DNA from 2 places in the Sporosarcina sp. USHLN248 genome. Region 1 is predicted to be linked to the other one. Evidence: riboswitches for the same ligand, from Rfam matches in the RefSeq annotation. Region 1 holds a riboswitch; the other holds the start of a gene.
The links. A riboswitch is a leader RNA that binds a small molecule or an ion and turns the genes downstream of it on or off. The one in region 1 is predicted to bind cyclic di-GMP.
Positions count from the first base shown of each region.

Region 2: another riboswitch for cyclic di-GMP. It lies ahead of WFH04_RS09255 (response regulator); the one in region 1 lies ahead of WFH04_RS15375 (methyl-accepting chemotaxis protein).

Region 1 covers NZ_JBBCZC010000045.1:9,764-17,980, forward strand. Annotated here, with positions in the region: gene WFH04_RS15375 (methyl-accepting chemotaxis protein) at 1-1,558, opposite strand, end outside; cyclic di-GMP riboswitch class I at 1,659-1,741, opposite strand; gene WFH04_RS15380 (TetR/AcrR family transcriptional regulator) at 2,010-2,579, shown strand; gene WFH04_RS15385 (SDR family NAD(P)-dependent oxidoreductase) at 2,654-3,592, shown strand; gene WFH04_RS15390 (bifunctional transcriptional activator/DNA repair enzyme AdaA) at 3,663-4,253, opposite strand; partial or broken gene WFH04_RS15395 (APC family permease) at 4,195-5,522, opposite strand; gene WFH04_RS15400 (MMPL family transporter) at 5,806-7,923, opposite strand; gene WFH04_RS15405 (hypothetical protein) at 7,920-8,217, opposite strand, start outside.
Region 2 covers NZ_JBBCZC010000018.1:59,485-67,701, forward strand. Annotated here, with positions in the region: gene WFH04_RS09235 (S-layer homology domain-containing protein) at 202-3,159, shown strand; gene WFH04_RS09240 (hypothetical protein) at 3,451-3,876, shown strand; gene WFH04_RS09245 (hypothetical protein) at 3,901-4,674, shown strand; gene WFH04_RS09250 (hypothetical protein) at 4,745-5,503, shown strand; gene WFH04_RS09255 (response regulator) at 5,543-6,190, opposite strand; cyclic di-GMP riboswitch class II at 6,250-6,333, opposite strand; gene WFH04_RS09260 (SIMPL domain-containing protein) at 6,726-7,373, shown strand; gene WFH04_RS09265 (polysaccharide deacetylase family protein) at 7,540-8,217, opposite strand, start outside.

The DNA of each region.
Region 1 (8,217 bases):
ATGCCGCCACCTCTTCAGAAGAAGCGGAGATTTCCTGTGAAGCTGCGGAAATCTCTTGGATTTGACCTGCAACTTGTTCGGCGGAATTGACAATTTCGTGGAATATGTCCCCGGCTTTTGCTGTTTGATCCATCCCAACCCGCACATTCTCTTTTCCTTTTTCCATTACTAATAGCGAATCGTTTGAATTCGATTGGATATGGTTAATGAGCTTATAAATTTCTGAAGCCGAATGAGCAGATTGCTCTGCCAACTTCTTAACTTCCCCTGCTACAACAGCGAACCCTTTGCCATGCTCACCAGCTCTTGCTGCCTCGATTGCCGCATTCAACGCCAATAAATTCGTTTGTTCAGCAATATCTGTAATGAAATCTACAATGTTGCTAATGCGATTGGAGTTTTCATTCAAACCTTGAATTGTTTCATCAATTTGGTTGACTGATTCATTGATCAATTGCATTTGGGCAATAACTTGCTGAATGACCTCATTTCCTTCCTTCGCAGCATTTGAAGTGAAGTATGAGGATTCCGAAACGGTATTCGCTGATTCTGCGATTCGTTGAATGCTCATTGCAGACTCTTCCATAGCAGAAGCTGTTTCAACTGTCATAACCATCGTCGTCTCAGCATTTTTCGCAAGATGATCGACTTCTTTTGAAACATTCGTTGCATTTCGGTAAGACTCTTCAGCAGTTGTCGTCAGCTGAGTCGCAGACGATGCAACGATGTTTGACGTATTTCGGATATTCATAATGACGTGCTGTAAATTGGACACCATCTCTTTAATAGAGCCAGATAGTTTTCCGACCTCATCTTTTGATTCTTCCAATTCCACATCACGCAAATCGCCGCCCGCTACTTGATTGGCAATAACAACAGCTTTGTTTAACGGGCTGAGCAAACGGAGAATTGTAAAGAACAGAACTGCAAACAAAACAACAAGCCCAATGATTGCAATGACAATTTGCTTCGTTATGCTTTTTTGAATAATTGCTTCGATATAGTCAGCCGAATAGTCGATACCTAAGACAGCAATTGTATTGCCATTTTCGTCTTTTATTGGACTAAAGACCGTTCTCCATGACCCAAATGTATCTTCAAAGATACTTGTCACTTCTGGTCGATCATTTTCAATCGCAAGCTTTGCAGCTGTCATATGAACAGGTGCAATATCAGTGAACAATTCACCGACGTTATAGACATCTCCCAAATTATTTGTATAGCCGACAGGGTTGACGCCGCCATCTTCCATCTTCCAAATATAGCTCCAAAACATAATACCTTGCTGATCCAAAATATAGTCCAAGTGATTTTGCATTTTCACAAAATTCGAATCTGATTCATCTTTTGCATCGAACAACTTCTTTACATCTTTCGAATCAAGCTGCATCGCTGTCAAGAGACCAACGCTTTTAAGCTCTTGCTCAAGATCGCCTTCCAACTGATTCTTCAATTGGGAAATGCTTTGTGTAGTTGTTACAGCAAATAATGCAATGACAATCGCGAAAACAGTAAGCAATAATTTGAATTTAAGCGGAATGTTTTTTATAAAGCGCATGCCTTTCTTTTCCTCCTACTAAAAATAGTTTTTATAAATAAAAAAAGCCTTTTCCAAATTAGAAATAGGCAAAATTAAAAAACCAGAAAAATGTCTAGTTTCATGCAGCTCAGCCATCATTGCATTAGCTTTAGACCTGGAGCTTTGCGTCCCTTTCTTTCAAAAGGTTTGCCAACTATAGTACTTAAAAATAGTAACATAGACTTTTTTAGATAGCAATAAAAAGTACTATTTTATTTCGGTTTTTTAGTTACATACTACCTACCAAGTATAGGATATTTGAACCTTTAAAAAGAAACCGTTTTCTTTCCTTTTTTATGAATAAACGACTTAACATCGGTAATTAAATAGTTCAATTTACCTTCTAATTACAAAACGCACATTTATTAATTGACAATAATTGAATAGATCGCTACTATTTATTTGAACAGTGGTCAAATGAGGAGGTACTATGTCATCTCAAAAATCTGCGCAACGTGATCTCAGTCGAGAGATGATCATGGATGCTGCAAAGGATTTATTTATCGTAAAAGGATATCAGCACGTTTCGATGCGGCAAATCGCGAAAGAGCTTGGTTATAGCCACGGAGCTATTTACTATCACTTTAACAGTAAAGCAGAGTTGTTTTACGCACTTGTGGAAGATCATTTTAGCATGTTAGAACAAAAGCTGAAAGAGATCGCACAAGCCCCTCTCGCTCCAATTGAAAAACTAGAAGCCATTTTACTTGGCTATATCGAATTTGGCTTAAATCATCAAAGCCATTATGAAATTATGTTTTTAATCAAAGATGAGGAAGTGCGAAATTTCCTTAATCAGAGCCCGAATGAAACGTATGAGCTATTTGCGCAAACCGTGAATAGTTTGTGTGAGAAACAGCTATCCATTCAAGAGATTTGGTCTATTTTCTTAGCCTTACATGGTTTTGTTACTCACTATTTGCGCCATGTTATCCAATATGAAGAGGTAAGGGATATGGCGAAAGCACACGTCCAGTTTTTATTGAAAGGGATAAATTAAAATGAGCCATTTGCGTGGCTTTCTTTTATCACTTCATTTGAACAGTGGTCAAATAATAAATTGGGGGTTTATATATGAATAGAGCACTTGTATTAGGAGCATCCGGCGGTATGGGTTACGCGATTGTGAATGAATTAAACAGCAGAGGTGTGGAAGTGACGGCATTTGCACGCTCGGAGCAAAAGCTGAACCACTTGTATGGTGAGCGACCGGAAATTACGATTCAAACTGGGGATATTTTTAACTTACACGATGTCATTGCTGCGTCCGAAAATACAGATATCATTTTCCAAGCGGCTAATATCCCTTACCCTGAGTGGGAAGATAAATTGCTCCCTTTCATTGGCAATGTTTTAAAAGCTGCAGAAACCCAACAAACCAAGCTCATTTTGATTGAAAACATTTATGCTTATGGCAAATCAACCGGTGCCAAAATGACGGAAAACACACCAAAGCAACCGACTACGAAAAAAGGTAAAATTCGATTGCAAGTAGAGCAGATGGTTAAACAGTCAAATGTGCCAGCAATCATTGCTCACTTTCCAGACTTTTACGGACCGAATGCGGAAAATACATTATTGCATTTCACATTCAAAGATGCCGTTCAGCATAAAAAGGCAATGTACATCGGTAACCAAAAGATTTGCAGAGAGTTCATTTACACACCGGACGGGGCCAAAGCTGCGGTCAATTTATCTCTGCAGAGTAATGCGTATGGCCACAACTACAATATTCCTGGGTTTGGTGTCATTACCGGAGAAGAAATCGTTCAGATCATCCGAGAACTTTCCGAATACGATCGACCTGTTCGGACTGTATCAAAAAATATGATTCGATTCTTAGGTCTTTTCAATGCAAATATGCGCGAAGTCGTCGAAATGTTCTATTTGAATGAAGAGCCGGTTGTGTTGGATGGTACGAAATACGAAACTGAAATCGGTCCTCTGCCTCGCACATCCTATCACGAAGGAATAAAACAGACATTACAATACATGACAGCGCAAAGTGAATAGTCGAAAAAGCGCCACTCCCGTATAAAGGAAGTGGCACATTTCATTTATTTGAAAAGCAATACATTCAGCCCTACTTTTGATTTGAACAATTTCTGACATGAAGAGTACGAAATTGGTTCGGTGAGAATCCTGTATTTCTTTTAAATGCACTGTAAAAACTAGAGGTACTTTGATACCCTATTTGGTAACCAATCTGTGTGCTATTAAACTGCGTAGTTAAAAGTAATTCCTTCGCTTTATTAACCCTAAATTTTTCTAAGTACATTCGAGGTGTGCATCCTATTCGTTCTTTAAAAATCCGATTTAAGTGAAAGCGACTAACTCCCACATTTGATGCAATATCGTCTAGAGATAAGTTTTGAATATAATTATTTTTTATCAAGCAGATCGTATCTTCTAAAATAAAAGTAAGCGGATCATATTTACTTAAACATAAATCAGGTCTACATCTTTTACACGGTCTATAACCAGCCTTTTGGGCTTCATCAGCAGATCCAAAAAAAGAAACATTCTCATCGTTTGGAATCCTAGACTTACAAGAAGGACGACAGAATATCCCTGTTGTTTTTACTGCATAAAAGAATACCCCATCATATGTGGCATCACATGATATGGTTGCTTTCCACATTGTATCCTTTGAAGGGTAATTTCCGTGACTCATTGGACTTCATGCCCCCTTATAGGCAAATACCTTTTTACTCAAAATCATATATACTGCATAAATTGCTAACACAACTAATGGTACAAATATATATAACCGAAAAAATGGAACGACCAAGAAACATAAAATCAAAGAGGTCAAGGATGCCCACCAAGATAGTGTGTTTCTTTTAAATAATTTAACGCCTGCCGCCATCGAAAGAATATAAACTATAACCCCGAGTGAGGTTGGAATAAATAAAATATCATCAAATGTCAGTGTTAAAGCTTTCGTCACAATCACACCAGTTATTGAAAAACAGACAATAAATAATACCATTCGTCTTGGAATATGAGTAGTTACATGTCGTTTTGAAAAAAACTTTGGGAAAGCCCCATCCCTACTTAATGAATATCCTAATTGCGTAAGGCTAGCTACAAAAGCATTAGATGTCCCTGTACAAATAATTAACGCCAAAATTGCAGTGACGGTTTTGGCCCCTACTCCTATTGTTTCTTCCATCATAACACCAATTGGAGATAGGCTGCTTTCTTGATTGCCATACGTTGCTGTTCCAATTGTTACAAGGCTTAATCCTAAAAATAGTAGTCCTATTATAATTGCACTAATCATTGAAGCTTTGACAAGATCTTTTTCTGGCCTTTTAAAGTGCTCGGCCAAATTACAAATTGCTTCCCACCCGAAAAAGGACCAGAAAATAACCGTTATAGCACTTCCCACTGAAAACCATCCATTTGGGGCAAATGGTATGAAATTCTCCCATTGTATTCTTGAAAAAGAAACAAATACAGCCACCAGCAAAAGAATCAGCAATAAAGAACTCAATGCCAATGCAACTTTTCCACTAACATTTACGCCATAATAATTGAACGCCCCTGCAATGATTAATATCAAAATGGCAACCACTGCTGTTGTGAGACTTGATAATCCAAATGCCTGACTGACATAATAGGCGCCAGTTAAGGAAACGATTGTTTGACCGACTGCCGCTGTTACAAAGTAAAACCATCCAACGATATTGCCAAAATGAAACCCGAAGGAATTTCTTACAAAAATTGCTGCTCCACCTGCATCAGGGTACTTTCTTGCTAAACTAGCGAAGGAGTAAGCAAGTGGAAAACTAATTAAAATCACAATCATCCAAGACAATATAGATGCAGGGCCCGCCATTGATGCAGTTACTCCAGATAAAAAAAGAACACCCGAACCTAATATAGCAGCAATATATAACGCGACTCCTTGATATAATCCAATTGATTTGTTATTCATAATATCATCTCCTTTATAGTAAGTAGTGTACTAATAAGAAGATGAACAATTCTTCCTGTTTTTTGCGGTTCAATTCTCGATTTAAAAACGTTTGACTCGTTTTTATAAACAAAAATATAGATAATCTATTGGATAACAAAATAATCGTAATGGTAGCCACTTCTCTGTGCCTTTCCATCTTGCTATTTTAAGAGTTACCCCCCTATGGATACTGACATTACTCTAAAAGAGGAAATAAAAAAGATGCCACTCCCGTAATAAAGGAAGTGACATTTTTCATTGATTACATACGCTTCGGCCAAAAACTCCATTTGCCTAACAATACTAATATTGAAGGGATTAGCAATGGACGGACGATAAACGTGTCGATTAAAATGCCAAGCGCCATTATGAAACCGAATAGCTTTAATTCATAAATCGGCATCGTCGCAAGCACTAAGAATGTCGCAGCTAAAATGAGCCCTGCAGAACTGATGACCCCTCCGGTACGCTCTACCCCTTTTCGCACTGCATCATCAAAAGACAACACTTTCATCTCTTCACGGACCCTCGCGATAAGCATAATGGAATAATCTACCCCCAAAGCAACAAGGAAGACAAATGCATAGAGCGGAATCCTATAGCTAAGCCCATCAAGGTCCAAAAATACGCCGAACAGGAAGTATGCTAAACCGACTGTAGCCGCAAACGACAGCAAAATGCTTCCAATCATGTAAATCGGTGCAACGATTGACTTCGTTTGGAGACCTAACATAATTGTAATCAACACCGTCATTAGTATCATGACCATCCACGTGTCACGATCATTGATGTCTCTTAAATCAGCATTGATCGCCGTTTCGCCAGAAATATATAACATCGCATCCGTTAGATTAGCACCTTTTAAGATCTGTTCACTATCTTCGCGAAGCTTTAAGACCGCATCAAATGCTTTCTCATCATACGGATTGCCTTCAAATGTAATCGAGAATTTCGCCGCGTTACCATTCTCATTCAAAGGGTTTCCTTGCGTCGTTATTTGAGCTATGGCGGGATTTTCTTCTATTCGTTCAATTACTTTCTGTAACTTTTCCATCCCTAGTTCATTTTCCGAAACGATGAATAATGTTCCCGGCGCTAAACTTCCTTCTGAAAAGTCCTCTCCTAACCGCTCGTACCCAACTCTTGATGAAAGATCTTCCGGAAATGATGCAATTAAGTCGTATGACTCTTTCATATTTGTCATATTCCAGGCACATAACGCAAGCAGCAATAGGATTGGAACCATGAATTGCCAAGGTTTTTTTGTGACAACAGCCGCCACCTTGCCCCATATCGTTTTCTTTTCAACGGTTGTTTCTCCATATTTCGGTATGACTGGCCAAAACGCTTTCCTTCCAATCACTGCAAACAATGCCGGCAATAACGTCAATCCTGCAATAAGCATTGCACCAGCAGCAATTGCGAACACGGGTGCAAAGTTACGGTATGGCTCATAAAGGGCAAAGAATAACGTTGCTACACCTAACACAATCGTGCTGCCGCTGAAAAATATTGGTTCTTTAACATGGCGCATCGTTTCCCTCATCGCTAAATTAGCATCTTCATGCACTTTTAACTCTTCCCGATAGCGAGAGAAAATTAGCAAAGAATAATCCGTTACGACCGCAAATAACAGAATCGTCATAATCGACAATGCTTGGCTATCTACGCCGAACCAGCCTTGTGCGGTTGTAAAACCGACAATCCTATCGACAACTGCGTAAACGATTCCCGCTCCAACTAAAGGAATCAACGTCAATAGAGGCGAACGGTAAATGATTAATAACAAAACTAAAATAAGCCCGACTGTAGATAACAACAAAACAATATCCGCTTGGCTAAACAGCTCAACCGCATCTGCAGCGATACCAGCAGGCCCCGTCCAAGACAATTCAATTCCATCCGCGACTTGATCTACAACATTTTCCTTAATGGATTGGACTAATTTGTTCATGTCCTTTCCTTCAAGATTTTGCGGCAATGATAAAGGAATGAAAAACGTTTCCTTATTCTCCGATAAAAACGCGGCGCGCTGCTCAGACTGTAATTGGGATAAAGGAATGACATCTATCTCATCAAACGCATAATCCTCAGTCAAAGATTCTATCGCTTGTGCGAAACGAATCATCTCTTCATCTGACAGCTCACCGTCTTTGTGGAAGACTGCAAAGAGCGGGATGCCCCCATCATTCGGAAAATACTTTTCCAACTCATGCGCAGCCACGATCGATGGTGCATCTGAAGGCAGGCCTGAGTCTTTATTGGCAATGACATGCTCCTTACTTCCCGGCGCAAGTGCTGACAGCACAATTGCAATAACGAGCCAACTCCCTATGAAGAGCCACCAAAGACGATTTCCTTTTAATTTTCCCTCCGTCATGATCTCCTTCCTTCTTTTTCAATAAGGAATGTCAATAAAACAAACAGTACAAAGCTGATAAGCAAGATGCTTCCGCCAACAATATAGAAAATGAGCGAGAATGTTTCATTCACACCGAAAGGCTGCATGAATTGGAACCACATGCCCGCTGTTAAACCGATTGAGCCGATAATCGCTGTAAATGCATGAAAAGTAACTATTTTTTTAGCCCTTACCTTAAACAGCTTATAGAATATGCCCCATGCAAATACCGATAACCATCCGACAACTAAAATATGCGCGTGTATCGGTCTA
Region 2 (8,217 bases), on a different contig from region 1:
TCTTATAAGGTACAGTTTAAGCGATATGCTGGATTTTTTTTATTTTTTATCTTTCCAGACAAATCAAATCCTGCTACAGTCCTATACATCAAGTTGCACAAAACTTCCAGTTAAATTATACTGATAATAGGTTAGTAAATTGCTATTATTACGTTAAATTTTGTGATAGAAACATAATTATATAAAGGGGTTGGGGGTTTAATGATGAAGAAACAGAGCTATCAAAAAGCATTCAAAGCGACATTGGCAACGGCAGTAGTTGGTGGAGCGTTTGTTGCGGCAGCGCCAGTACATACAAAGGCGGAAACGCCATCATTTTCTGATGTAAGGGATATACCAAGCCATCACTTTTACGAAGCGGTTATGAAATATTCTGCGGCTGGTATGATTAGCGGATATGCGGATGGTACGTTCAAGCCAGGCCAGAACATTACACGACAAGATGCGGCAAAGCTGTTGGCAATGGTATTGGATTTGGATACAAATAATGTGAAAGATCCGGGCTTCAAAGATGTGAGCAAGACGAATGCGTATTATAAATATATCGCTGCGCTTGTTGAAGAGGGTATCATTTCAGGTTATGAGGATAATACATTTAGACCGAATGATAGCTTAACAAGAGCGCAAATGTCCAAAATCCTTGTGCTTGGATTTGATTTGGAGGATCAGCCGATCTATCTTCCATTTACGGATATTAATGAAAGACAATGGCATATGGAATTTGTCCGCACACTTTATGCACATGATATTACGACAGGCACAACACCGACTACTTTCTCACCAAACGCATTTGTAACACGTGGTCAAATGGCTTCATTTGTTTTTAGAGGAGAAGCGTTTGTAACGCCAAAAGTAGATGAGGATCAAGTGGCGGTCGATGCAGCTGCCGACCAAATAAAAGCGGGTGCGGTCACAGTTTCTGGCGGCCCATCGGCAACTGCTCAAAACAAATTGGCAGCCGTCCAAAAATATGTAGATTCTCTCATAGCTGAAAAAGGCGTCACTGCAAAAGCAGCTGAAGGAAAAGAGGCAGGAAGCTATGTCGTAACCCTTACAAAAGGTGATGCGACAGCTGAAAAAACGATTGAAATGAAGTTTGACTATGCAGCAGATGATCGCTTCGTAACAGAAGTGAAGGCAATCAATGCGAAACAAGTCGAAGTGAAATTTGCGACTGCAGTTTCGAAGTCTTCTGTCTTAGATGGAACCAATCATGTACGAAACATTATGTTTACATCGGTATCCGGTTCGACAACGAACCCAGGAAAACTAACAGGTGTCCTATCCGAAGATGGAAAAACATTAACAATTACAGCTGACTGGATTTTTGACGGAGAATATGCGGTGAAAGCGACAGATGCCATTCAGGCGGCAAATGGCGGGAAGTTCGAGGAGTACACGGAGATCTTGAAGGCGAAGGATACGGTAGCACCAAAATTTGTATCGGGCTCCGCCACTGCGAAAACGTCAACGAATTCATTTGCAGTGCTATTCGATGAGCCAGTTAACGCAGCGGGTGTCATTGCATATGTCAATGATACAGTTGCTACAGTCACTAACGATCCGTCCAATCCGAACCGTTTAAATGTAACAGCAAGCAAACAAATCGAGGCTGGTACAACTGCAACGGTGAAATTGCTGAACGTGAAAGACTATGGCAACAATTTTGCATCTCCAAACCCGGTGGAAGCATCCATTAAAATTACTGCAGATACGGTAGCGCCATCTGTCAAAGATGTCAAAGTGATCGGCGAAAACCGGATTGAATTGACGTACGACAAAGAAATGAACATCGCATCCTTTACAGGAAAAGCGCGCCTTGTTCATTCGAACGGAACGATTACTCATTTAACTGCAGCTGCAGGCAAAGATGCGAAAACAGTTGTTTTAACAGGGACAAATGCATTTTATCAAGATAAATATAATGCAGTCTTGTTTGTCGATGCGGATGTGAAAGATACGGTAGGTAACAATGCCGAGCTGTATTCAACAAATGTAACATTGGAACGAGATACGATAGCTCCTGCGCTCATAAACGTTGAATACAAAGACGGAAAGATTGTAGCGAACTTTACGGAAGATATTGCCATGGGCAGATACAATTCAGTAACGGTTATCGACCAACGAACAGGAGTGGCTACACCGGTCAATCTGAATTACTACAACTCGCAAAACTCAACGATTACGAATAATACATTATCCATTCATTATCCATTACCGAATGGTACGTATCAATTGCGTATTCCAGCTAATACAGTAGTGGATAAAGCAGGCGTTCCAAATCCAAATGCGATTGCAACACAAACGTTTGTCGTAGAAAATGGAACTGTTTATGATGCTGTTCGTCCAGTTGTTACAGGGGTTACGACAGGTTCATTGCCAAACGGATCTTACTATGGCGAACAAGCTGCAACTTACACTGTTTCTGATGCGGACAGTGGTGTAAACTTGGATACCGTCCAAGACATCAATAACTATACTTGGGATAACAAAGCATTGCCGGTCGGTTCTTACGTTACAACTTCTATCACTGGAACGGCTGATCGGGCAACATCTGTGGTCGTGACAGTGCATGTTCCGTCATCCGGAATTCCGTCAACTAAAACGGCGCTATTTACTGTAAACAATATCCGAGACAATGCGGGCAACACAATTGCATCGCCTGGGGCAGGAAATGTAACATTCTATAGTGGAGTACAGCCAGAGCTGACTTATGCTTCAGTCAGTCCTGACGGGTCTTCGCTAATCTTAGAATTTAGTAACACGATCAGAGCATTGGATGCAAATGATCTTGAAATTACTTTAGATGGTCATATTTTAGATGGAAGCTCGATTGCTTCAATAGAGCGCTCTAGGACGGATGCTACATTTATAGCGAATATTAGAGCGTCAGTAGCAGATAACGTGCCGATTGATGGTAGAATTAGGGATGTCATTTACTTTGATACAAACGGAAATGGCAAATATGATTATGGCGATTATATTATCGAAGTAGTCGACTCATCTAAATATTCACGTGGCGCAAGAAACTCGGAATACGTTGACTTATACCCTCTTCGAAACAAATTAAGTGTCAGATTAGTTTATGATCGATTTTCACCTGTGCAAGATTATGAGGGCAACGAAGCAATCTTTAATCGAGATATTTATGTGAAGTAAAATTGATTTGATAAATTGGATAGGAATAAGGCTTTGTGGAGAGAAATCTCTGCGAAGCCTTTTTTGCATTCAATGGATTGTAATCTGTGGAGTAGACGATTTCCAATTATATCGCTGCCTCGTTAGACAAGCAATTACACCAAAGTAGAATACTACAGTAGACGAATTGGCCATTGAAAGATTACTCGTAAGAGGGAGGTTGTCCGAACTTAATGTACCTATACTAAGAATAGTTTGAAAAACATACAACTTTCTTTCAAATGGGGGAGATGAATTAAGAGGTGCAGAGCGATGAAGAAAGTATTAGGAAGTTGCATTCTATTAGTTATTTTATTAAGTGCAGGGACGACGATTTATGCATATTCAAATCTAACACAGAATCTCTATAGCTGGTATGAAGATGCGTTTCAGCAAAAAAGCGAGATTTTGGGAACTGTGACAGGAGTACAAATTGCAGATGGTTTAGCAGATTTCAACCAGTTTGTAACGGAATCAAAAAAATCCTTTCACACAGTCCTTGATATTCTGCGTGATGAAAGCATCAAGAATACACAAACAGATATCGAAATACAACAGGCTGAAATGGTTAAAGAGCTAAATGAAATCGTTGCAGACTTGCAGCAAGACAGCTTCGATGATTATATCAACGAGCTTAATATCGAAGCCGACATCACATTCGAAGTAGAACAGATGATAGAAGAACTATTGGATGAGTAAACGATAATCAAAGGAGAGAATTACATGCTAAAAACAGTTAAAGGAAAAGTCATTGCAGGAACAGTCGCGATTGGATTGCTATCGGGAGTAGGAGTTGCCCTCGGTGCAACCGATGCAGGGACACATTTGAAAAATTGGTATGACGCACAATTTACTAAATCGAGCAATCAAATTACCGAAGCTGTTGCAAACTACGGTGAGGGCAAAGTTGATGGGCTTTTGACTGAATATAATGGACTGAAAGAAGATGCGTCAAATAAAATTGGCGAGCGAGGGGAATTCGTTACAGCAGCAACGAACAAAGGAATTGAAGCTAGTGCCAGAAATCATATCGATTCGATAAAAGAGCAAAAAGCACATATCGAAAGCTATCTATCGAGCCAATTCAAGTCGCTTAAAGATTTTGCCGCAGGGTTGATTAATGAAACTGGCCAAAAAGCATTGGAATATGCTAATGAAGATTTAAAGAAACATGCAAATGCAGCTGGAAGCGAAGCGCAGAAGAAAATGATTGAAGACGTTAAAGCGACGACAGAAAATGCAGTTAATGATTTAGAGGAAACCATTAAATATGCAAAAGAGGATCTTCAAGCACAGTTAGATAAAAATACAGATTTAACGATTGAAGAAATTAAGGCACTGATCGATGCGAAAATCGATGACCTTCGTACAAAAATCACGCAGTTAAATAATAACTTGATAGCCGAACAAGATAAAATCATCACTATGGTTGGAAAGAGACTTCTATTGGAAGCTCAGGCGGAATTGGATGCAATCGTAGAAGGCATTAATAAATAATATCGCCGAAAGACAATAAGGACCTGCTGTATGGGGGTCCTTATTTACCTTGATCGGAGGGATGGTGTATATGAAACTTCCAAACATAAGCTTCAAAAAAGTATGTATATTATGTGCAGTATTATTACTGAGTATAGCGCTTGGTACTGGAATGAATAAGGCGTTCGCAGGTCAAAATATCCAAAGTTTATTTACGAGTTGGTTCATAACGAAAAAGGAAGCTTCGATTGAGCAAATCGACCAGGCGATAGCGAGTGAAAAAGAACGGCTCATGGGTGAATTGAGGGAGGCAATAAGAGAAGAAATATTGCGGGCAGATGCTGAATTGGCACAATTCACTGCGGAAGAAACAGCTTTACGAGTTAAAATGCTGCAAGATTATGCAGCAAAACTTCTTGGTGGTTTGCAGATTGATCTATCAGACGAGAAAGCAGCAATTATAGCAGACTTGGATGCCGCTCTTGCCGAAGCGATGGCACAATTAGACTATTATAGTAAAACGACTCCGCCGGTTTCCAATCCGAATCCGGACGGTAGCAATGGAAATGTGCCAGAGACAAATGATGATGCAGACGCAATTGGAGAAGAAGGAAATCTTGGGAAGGAGAAAGAAGAATCAGAAGAAACAGATGGAGAATTACTTGAGGAAGAGAAAGGCACTGCAGAAGGAACGAATCCAGATGCCGAGTTGGGCGAGGAAATAGATTTGCCTTCAGATGAGCAAACAGATGAAGAAGATGACAGCATTCCAGCAGATGAAACAACTGAGGAAGAGGAACGTACTGAAGTTGAGGAGCCTATAATCGCTGTATTACCGATTGATCTATAAAATTAAAAAGCTTCGCGTCATTTGCGAAGCTTTTTAGCATCAATTTGCCATATACGTTACTAATCCGATGGCATTTGCAAATAAGGCAGCATGTGTACGATCGGATAGTTCCAACTTTGAAAGAATTTGGCTAACATGTTTTTTCACTGTGTACTCAGTTATGAACAAGGCCTGTGAAATTTCTTTATTGGAATATCCTTTTCCTAATTTCAATAAAACCTCCATTTCCTTTGGTGTTAACTGTTCGATACTGTTGTCGTATTGATTCGAATGCAATCGATGTGAATTGATTTTGAACTCAACAATACTACTATCGTAATATTTTCGACCTTTCTGGATGATCTGCAATGCGTGTAAGATTTCTTCCGGCAAGGCTTCCTTCAAAATTAATCCTTCTACACCGATCTCCTGAGCTCTCCAGAAATCTTTTTTACTAATGGAAGAAGTGAAAATGAGAAATTTGCCAGCATATCCTCTGTTTTTAGCTTCAACGATGAAATCCAAACCATACTCTTGTCCCAACTGTAAATCGACGATAAATAGATCAGGCTTAACTTTACTAAGTAGTTTCATTGCATCTGCATTATGATCAGCTTCCCCGACCACTTCATATCGCTGATCCGCCGCAAAAAGGGAAACTAACCCTTTCCTCATTACAGGATGATTCTCTACAATTCCAATACGCATCCGTCCATATCCACCTTTCCGTCAAAATAAAAACCCGAGTAGCTCGACAAAAGGTCGAAGTCTAATCAGGCCGGTTGCACCAGTAACTCCATACATCTTAGGTGCCCAAATAAGAGATGTATATCATCGTTTCCAAATGTATTTAGTAACTATGTATAGTATATATAAAGAAAAATGAATACTTTGTCAGTTTATGGAGGTAAATTGATTCTATTTTTGTTTTTTTGGGTAGATTTTTATGATCAGATCAAATTGTTTAAAGTTTAAGTGGTCGGACTAAAGCAGTTTATTGACGGATAGGATTGATTAGTTCTATACGGGGATTTTCGGACAATTATGAATGCAAACTGTGATATTCATCCCCCACGGTTAGTATTTATACCCCATTATACGTTGAAGGTTTTTGTATTTGATAGAATATGAAGTCATATATTGTATTAATGAACTTTGTGGAAATGGCCATTGACTAGTTGTTTATTGACATTCTACGCTTCAAACGAATGCTTTGCCAATCAAACAAATGGAGGAGAAAGCTTTGTATTATCCGTATATTCATCAGCAGGTGAAAAAAACTTCCCGGCACATTACGGCTGTAGGAAACGGGAAGGTAGCGGTTGAGCCAAATGTTGCAACCATTCATTTGGAAATCAATACGCGAAGCGAAGAGCTGCAAGAGGCACAGCAGGAAAATGCGGCTTTAACGAATCAAGTAATTCAATCGTTACTTCGTTTGGGCGTGCCAAGGGAAAATATTCAAACAGTGGCTTATACGATTTTCCCTAGATATGATTTTCGTGATGGAGAACAAATTTTTCGAGGATATGAAGTGACAAATGCAATTGCAGTGACGCTAACGGATGTTCAACAAGCGGGCGCTGTGATTGATGTTGCAGTTGCGAATGGAGCAAACAGGGTGACAAATGTAGAATTTTCAGTTGAAGACATTGAGCTCCATAGGCAGGAAGCTATTGTTAAAGCTTTAAAAAATGCTCAATCGAAAGCACGGACAATTGCAGAAACATTGCATTTGCAAATAGACCCTCAACCAGTCAACATCATTGAAGTTGAGAGAAGCGGACAGCCGGTCGCTTTCAAATCGGTCGCCATGTCGGATAGTACGACGCCGATTGAAGGAGGGCAAATTATGATCCAATCAACGATGAGAGTGCAGTACGAGTATTGAAATGTGGGAGTTGGATGCGTGTTTGTAGTGAGAAACAAAAAGATACTATTTTTCTATAATTATTTTGGCAAGCCGATCAGGCTATTTCTGATTGGCCTGCCTTTGTATTTTATTTTGAAGGGGGAAGCTGTATAACCGTATCTTAGAAAGGCATCGGCACGAGTTGTCAATCAACCCTCTTTTCGCTCATCAGATCACTGACTGTACCAATTTGGAGATTTTTCGCTTTGATTTCCGTAAGCATTGTGTCTAACCCTTTTACGACCGGATCAGTTGGATGCATGAGAATCATGGTGCCGTTTTCCACTTGAGATACAACGCGTCTCACCATTTCAGAAGGTTTCGGTTTTTTCCAATCGACTGTATCGACTGTCCATAAAATTGTTTTCATATTCAATTCGTGTGCGGCTTCAATTGTTTGCTGATTGAAGCTTCCGCTCGGCGGTCCAAACCATTTTGGCTGGACACCGATTGCTTGGTAGATGACCTCATTTGTCTTTTGGATTTCTTCTAAAGTTTCGGCTTTGGAGCGTTGCTGAAGGTCAGGATGGCTATACGCATGATTGCCAATTTCATGCCCTTCATTGTATATTAACAAAGCAATATCCGGATTCTTTTTCACCCAGCTACCGTCGAAGAAAAATGTTGCTTTCACTTGATGGTCATTCAAAATGTTGAGGATGGGCGGAATGAATTCATTTCCCCAGGCAACATTAATGAGCAAGGACACCATTGGCTTTTCGGGATTCCCTCTGAAGATCGGCTGAGGAGGTGATAGATCATCCAAATGGACAGCGGGCGGTACTTCTTCAAATACAAGTTTGGCATGATCGAACTTGCCGGC